DNA from 2 places in the Burkholderia sp. MSh2 genome. Region 1 is predicted to be linked to the other one. Evidence: riboswitches for the same ligand, from Rfam matches in the RefSeq annotation. Region 1 holds a riboswitch; the other holds the start of a gene.
The links. Region 1 has a riboswitch for cobalamin ahead of GQ57_RS04975 (TonB-dependent receptor domain-containing protein). Riboswitches for the same ligand answer to the same signal wherever they lie in the genome.
Positions count from the first base shown of each region.

Region 2: another riboswitch for cobalamin. It lies ahead of cobG (precorrin-3B synthase); the one in region 1 lies ahead of GQ57_RS04975 (TonB-dependent receptor domain-containing protein).

Region 1 covers NZ_JPGM01000006.1:86,325-90,046, forward strand. The annotation lists gene GQ57_RS04965 (SDR family NAD(P)-dependent oxidoreductase) at 1-577, opposite strand, end outside; cobalamin riboswitch at 981-1,173, shown strand; gene GQ57_RS04975 (TonB-dependent receptor domain-containing protein) at 1,513-3,441, shown strand.
Region 2 covers NZ_JPGM01000081.1:5,241-8,962, reverse strand. The annotation lists gene cobG (precorrin-3B synthase) at 1-1,139, opposite strand, end outside; cobalamin riboswitch at 1,207-1,397, opposite strand; gene GQ57_RS33920 (bifunctional cobalt-precorrin-7 (C(5))-methyltransferase/cobalt-precorrin-6B (C(15))-methyltransferase) at 1,661-2,911, shown strand; gene GQ57_RS33915 (cobalt-precorrin-5B (C(1))-methyltransferase) at 2,911-3,722, shown strand, end outside.

The DNA.
Region 1 (3,722 bases):
CGAGCAGCGACACGCCGACCGGCGCGCCGAGCATCTTCAGTTCGCCGTACAGCGATTCGGTCAGCGCGACCACCGCGAATTTCGTCGCCGAATACGGCGTCATCAACGGGCTCGGCAGGAATCCGCCCACCGATGCGGTGTTCACGACCCGCGCGGGCAGGTTGCGCTCGAGCATGCGCGGCACGAAGCTGCGGATCCCGTTCAGCACGCCGTGCACGTTGATCGCGAAGCTGCGCTCGAAGCGTTCCGGCGTGATTTCCCAGCTGAAGCCGGTGGCCATCACGCCCGCGTTGTTGAACAGCAGGTCCGCGCCGCCGAAGCGCTGCCAGGCCGCGGCCGCCAGCGCGTCGACGGCTTCCGGGCAACTGACGTCGGTCGGCACGCACAAGGTGTCGGTGTCGGTGTCGGTGTCGGTGTCGAGCGTCGCGGCGAATGCGTCGAGCTTCGCCGCGTCGAGATCGGCCAGCACGACGCGCATGCCGAGGGCGGCCGCGCGGCGTGCGAGCCCGCTGCCGATGCCGCTGGCCGCGCCGGTGATCACGGCGGTGCCGCCGTCGAAGCGAATCGTTTTCGTCATGTCGGTCGGAGTCCTGTCGGGTCGATGAAGGAAGCCGTGCGCGCGGGCCGTTCGGCCCGCGATATCCGCAGCAACATGCAACACCCGCCTCGTGTCCGCCTCGCCTGTTTGAACGAGATCGGGCGCCCGCGCCGCCAGCGCGACCCGGGCCAGCCGGTCGCACGGATCGCCGCGCACCCCGGGTTCGGCGGCGAGAAGGCGTTCCGCCGCGCGTTCGCCCGGTGGACGGGTGTCGCGCCGAGCCGGTTCCGGTGCGACCGAACGGCGGCGAACCGCCCCGTTTCGTCAGACATGAAAGGCGGCGGCGACGCACGATGAACAGGATTCCAACCGTTTTTTCCGGCAATGACGTTTTTTCGCACCCCTGCGCAACCGGACAATTGACGCGCCGGCGCGCCCGCCATTACCCTTGCGCGCTGATGGTTCCCGGAAACGGGATCAAATGGGAACGCAGGAGAGGCGGCGCCTCGAATCTGCGGCTGCCCCCGCAACTGTGAGCGGCGAATCCGTGCCACCGCATGCCACTGGGAAACCGGGAAGGCCGGCACGCATCGCGACCCGCGAGCCAGGAGACCTGCCATCGACCCGAGGTCCAAGCAGCCGCACCGGGCGGGGTGTCCCGATGCGCCAGGCGCCGCCGCTGGCGGTCGCCCGTTGCATGGACGGCCCGACCTCAGGATCTGCCCGATGTCCTCCGTTACCGCATCCGCTTGCGCGCCGCAAGCGTCGCACCGGCCCGCCGCCGGCGCGCACGCCCCGCCCGCGCGCCGTGCCATGTCGATCGCGTCCGCCGGCCCGCGCCGCGCCGACGCCCGCGACAGCAGCCTGACCGGCCCGGTCGCGCGATAACCCGCCCGATCACCGATAACAAAACCGGCGCTGCCCGCCGCCCGTTCCCGGTCGCCCACGCGCAGCCCGACAACAACGACAGCCTCATGAAGATTCGACACCTCCTTGCCACGTCCGCCGCGACCGCCCTGCTCTCGCCCGCCGCGCACGCCGCCGGCGACCTCGCGGCCTCGCCGACGGCCCCCGCCGCCGACGCCACCGACCTGCCGGCGATCACCGTGACCGACACGCGGCGGCTGCCCGAGTCGTTCGACCAGCGCTATGCGACGACCCAGGTGCTCACGCGCACCGATCTCGACCGGCTGTCGCCGAGCGACCCGAGCATCACCGAGGCGCTCGCGACGCTGCCCGGCGTGACCGTGTCGCAGAACGGCGGCCCGGGTTCGTCCGCGTCGGTCAGCATCCGCGGTTCGTCGGCAAGCCAGGTCGCCGTGTTCATCGACGGCATCCGGATCGGCTCGTCGACCACCGGCATCGCGCCGTGGTCGGATCTGCCGACTGAAGCGTTCGAACGCGTCGAGGTGATCTCGGGGCCGGCCGCCGCGTCGTTCGGCGCCAATGCGATGGGCGGCGTCGTGCAGCTCTTCACGCGCCGCGCCTCCAACCAGCCGAACCAGACGACCGTCTCGTTCGGCGGCGGGTCGAACAAGACCTTCGACACGCAGCTGCGCACCTCGGGCACGGTGCCGTCGACCGGGCCGCTCGCCGCGCTCGGCGGGCTCACCTACTCGCTGGGCCTGCACTCGTACAACACGGCCGGCATCGATGCGACGCAGCCCGTGCTGCCGTACCACGAGGCCGGCCGCAACCCGTACCACGCGCAGGATCTCGATGCGCGGCTCGGCTATGCGCGCGACAACTGGTCGATCTCGACGTTCGCGCTGTATCACCGGTCCGATCTGTCCTTCGACAACATCGGCTACGCAGACCGCCAGCTCGATCATCAGCTGACGACCGGTATCGCGTTCCACCTCGACATCACGCCCGACACGCAGTTCGACCAGTCGTTCGGTTATTCGAACGATCGCCAGTTCCTCTACGCAAGCAATCCGGCCGTCCCGACCGACCAGATCAATTCGCAGCGCATCAGCACGTCGACGTCGCTGACCCATCAGGAACGCGGCTTCCACCTGTTCGGCCTGCCGCTGTCGGGCGAGACCAAGCTGGCCTACGATTTCACGCGCGAGCAGGCGTTCCTGCCGATCGACATTCCAACCGGCGTGCCCACGCGCAACGATTCCGCGTTTTCGCTGCATCAGTCGGCAACGCTCGGCCCCGTGACCCTGTTCCTCGCGGGCCGTCACGAGATCATCGCCGGGCAGTCGGTGAACACCGGCAACGCCGCGCTGTCGTGGGCGATCACGCCGGTCTACACGGCGCGCGTGTCGTACGGCAACGGGTTCCGCCTGCCGACGTTCAACGACCTGTACTACCCCGGCTACGGCAATCCGAACCTCAGTCCGGAACGCAATACGTCGGTCGAGGCCGCGATCGACGCGAACACGTCGTACGGCACGTTCACGGCCGCGATCTACGACACGCGGATCACCAACCTGATCGCGTACAACCCGCTGACCTATTCGCCGATCAACATCGGCCGTGCGCATGTCAGCGGGCTCGACCTGTCGTACAAGGGGACGATCGGCAACTCGACGCCGGTGAGCCTCGCGGTCGGGCTCCTGAATCCGCAGGACGAGACCAACGACTCCTGGCTGAACCGCCGGCCGCGCCAGACGGTCAGCCTGAGCATCGACCACACGTGGGACGAGCTGCACCTGCACGCGCTGAGCACGGGCGCGTCGCTGCTCTACGGCGGCACGACGTTCGACGATCCGGCGAACATGACCTATCTGCCGTCGTATCTGACGGTGGGCCTGCGTGCGTCGTACCGGATCAATTCGCACCTGACGGTGTCGGCCACGCTGTCGAACCTGTTCGATCGCCAGTACGTGACCGCGTACGGTTACAACACGCTGGGGCGTACCGCGTTCGGGAAGATCAGCTATACGTTCTGACGCGTCGATGAAGAAGCCTTGGCGCGGCGCGGCAAGGCTTCGAACGGACAGCGGCCGCGCTGTCCGCCGCACGCGCCGGCCCGGCCAGGGTTTCGCCGCGGAAAACCGGAAGAACGCAACCCTGGCCCATCCTGCTCCCGCTCGACGACGTCGACAGGCGAAATGCCGAACTCGGCACGCCGACGAGCGTCGAACCCACCATCATCGTCGAAACACGTTGCGACGCCGTCCGGGGCGACCGGCCTGAACGCCCCGAACGCCCGGTCCCGACACGACGCACG
Region 2 (3,722 bases), on a different contig from region 1:
TTCGTATCGGCGCGCGCTTTTGCGCAGCCCGTGCTGCCGGCGCACGCGACCAGCGCGGCCAGCGGGTCGGACGGCGCGCAGACGAGGCCGAGCGACGCGAGCGCATCGAGCGTGGCCGGCGCGAGGCCGTGCGCGACGCCGTGGATGAACACGCCTTGCCACGGCGTCATCGACAGCGTGCCGTCGCCGTCGGCCTCGGCCAGGGCGGCGAGCCGCTCCAGTTGCGCCGCGTCGAGCCGGCCGAGCACGAACTGCGCGCCGACGCTGCAATATGCGGCGTCGAGCGACGCACGCGCGCCGAAGCGCAGCGCGGCGTCGCAACGCGGTCGCCGCCAGCCGGTGAGCGCCGGATCGGCCGCGAGCGCAAAGGGCAGGTCGTGCTGCGCGCGTTCGAGCAGCGCCCGTTCGCCGCACGTGGCGAGCAGCGCGCGCATGCGCGTGACGTCGGCCGGCGCGAGATCGAGGAACGCGCACAGCAACGCGCGGACGAGCGCGGCGGCTTGTCCGGGCGCCACGTCGACCGACGCGGGTGGATCGCCTGCTTCGACCGGCGGGCAGCCGGCCAGCCCGGCGGCGATGCGCACGACGCCGTCGCCGCGACGCCATGCGGCGAGCCAGATGTCGTGCGGATGATCGAGCGCCGCGACCGATTCGCCGCCGTCGAGCTGGATCGCGAATTTTGGCGACAACTCGCCGCGACGCGGTTCGCGCGCCAGCAGGTCGAACAGCGGTGCGGCCAGCGCGCGGCTGTCGACGAGCGCGGCGGGATCGCGCCCGGCGAGCGGGCTGAGCATCAGGTTGCGGACGTCGTCGCTCGCGGCGAGCGCGGCGCGATCCGCGGCGGCGTCGACGCGCGGGCCGAGCCCCGCATCGAGCAAGGCCTGCGTCAGCGCGGCGGCGGCGCCGTCGCGAATGCCGCGCAGTTGCAGATTCGCGCGATTGGTCGCGTCGATCGCGCCGGAGCCGTACTGGCGCGCGGCAGCGGCGATCGCCCGCGCCTGGCGGGCCTCGAGCCGGCCGCCGGGCAGCTTGATCCGGCACAGTCCGCCGTCGGCGGCCGCGACCACGCGCACGAGCCCCGGGCACGCCGACGGGCGTACGGCGGGCGATGCAGGAATCGGAACGGAGGCGGAATTCAACGGGGCAGGCAATGGTGTCGCGCCGCGGTCGACGCATCGGTACACCCCGCCCGACGCCAACCGGCACGCTCGCACTTTCAGGCCGGCAGGTCTTCTGGCTGACAGGCCGACGCCGGCTCCCGACCTTCCCGGCGGAACCCGTGGCATGCGAGGGAGAGCGGCTCGCTGTCTACAGTTGCGGGGGCAGCCACAGCGGCGCGCGGCGCGCCCTGTGTTCCCTCTTCGGCCCCGAAGGGCACCGGCGAACGAACGGCCGTAGGATACCCGATTTTCGCACCGGCCCGGCATCGGCGATGCGCCCCGCAACCGCGTCGCAGCAAGGCCGGCGCCGGTTTCGCGCTGTCTCGCAAATGGTACGATTGGCGGCGCGGCACGAGGCCGCGCGCGCGCTGGAATCCGGCACCGCGCGCGCCCGGCAGCGGCGGCCGCATCGCACCGGCGTGCCGGTGGATCAACGCGCGGCGGCCCGGCGGTCGCGCATCGCAACAAACGGAACGGAATCGAACGATGGGGAAGGGTGCATGACGGCGTGGCTGACGATAGTGGGCATCGGCGACGACGGTTACGCGGGGCTCGGACGCAGCGCGCGGCGCGCGCTGCTCGACGCGACGCTCGTCGTCGGCGCGAGGCGCCATCTCGACATGCTGCCCGCACGGCTGCCGGCCGCGCGCGAGGCGTGGCCGTCGCCGTTCGATCTCGCGGGCGTGCTCGCGCGTCGCCCGTCGCCGGTCTGCGTGCTCGCGAGCGGCGACCCGATGCTGTTCGGCGTCGGCGCCACGCTCGCGCGCACGCTGTCCCCGGACGAATGGCGCGTGCTGCCCGCGCCGTCGTCGCTGTCGCTGGCGGCCGCGCGCCTCGGCTGGGCGCTGCAGGAGACCGGCGCGGTGTCGCTCGTCGGCCGTCCGCTCGCGACGCTCGCGCGACACCTGCTGCCGGGCCGTCGCCTGTTCGTGCTGAGCGCCGACGGCCGCACGCCGGCCGCCGTCGCGGCCGAACTCGTCGCACGCGGGTTCGGGCCGAGCCGCGTCAGCGTATTCGAGCATCTCGGCGGGCCGCGCGAGCGGCGTCTCGACGGGCTCGCGCAGGACTGGGCCGTCGACGAGACGGCCGCGCTGAACCTCGTCGCGCTCGACTGCCGCGCAGCCGCCGACGCGCCGCGCCGCGCACTGACGCCCGGCCTGCCCGACGACGCGTACCGTCACGACGGCCAGCTCACCAAGCGCGACATGCGCGCGCTGACGCTGGGGCGCCTCGCGCCCGCGCCGGACGAACTGCTGTGGGACGTCGGCGCCGGCAGCGGTTCGATCGGCATCGAGTGGATGCGCGCGCATCCGTCGTGCCACGCGATCGCGATCGAATCGCATGCGGAGCGGCAACGCTTCATCGAACACAACCGCGACGCGCTCGGCGTTCCGGGCCTGCAGCTCGTCGCCGGCCGCGCGCCCGATGCGCTCGCCGGCCTGGCCGCGCCCGACGCGATCTTCATCGGCGGCGGCGCCACGGCGCCCGGCGTGCTCGACGCGTGCTGGACGGCGCTGAAACCCGGCGGCCGGCTGGTCGCGAACGCGGTCACGCTGCAGGGCGAGATGGCGCTGGCCGCGTGGCGCGACGCGCACGGCGGCACGCTGACGCGCGTGTCGCTCGCGCACGCCGAGCCGCTCGGCCGCTTCGACACGTGGCGACAGCCGTTGCCGGTCACGCTGTACGACACCTGCAAGCCGGCCGCGGCCGATACGGCGGGCGCGCCGGCAACGCACGCGACGGACGCGTGATGCGCGACGAAACGCCCGAACAGCCCGCGCCGCTGCGCTTCGGCTATACGACCGGCAGCTGCGCGACCGCGACGTCGCTCGCGGCCGCGCGCCTGCTGCTCGCGGGGCACGCGGACGACGCGGTCGAGATCGTGCTGCCGAAAGGGCAGCACGTGATGATGCGGCTCGAGTTCTGCCGGGCGACGGCCGACGGTGCGGAAGCCGGCACGCTCAAGGACGCCGGCGACGATCCGGACGTCACGCACGGCGCGCTGATCTTCGCGCGCGTCGCGCTCGCCGCGGCGCCCGGCGTGCGTTTTCACGCGGGGCCGGGAGTCGGCACCGTCACGCGCGCGGGGCTCACGCTGCCGGTCGGCGAACCGGCGATCAACCCGGTGCCGCGCCAGATGATGACGGCCCACCTCGACGCGCTCGCGGCCGAGCACCGCTACGCGGGCGGCTTCGACGTGACGATCGGCGTCGAAGGCGGCGAGGCGCTCGCGCTGAAGACGATGAATCCGCGTCTCGGCATCGTCGGCGGGCTGTCGATTCTCGGCACGACCGGCATCGTGCGGCCGTTCTCGTGTTCGGCCTATATCGCGTCGATCCATCAGGGCATCGACGTCGCGCGCGCCAACGGCGTCGCGCACATCGCCGCCTGCACGGGCAACGCCAGCGAGGATGCGATGCGCGCCCACTACGGCCTGCCCGAGATGGCGCTGATCGAGATGGGCGATTTCGCGGGCGCGGTGCTCAAGCACCTGCGGCGCGCACCGGTCGCGCGCCTGTCGATGTGCGGCGGCTTCGGCAAGCTGAGCAAGCTCGCGGCCGG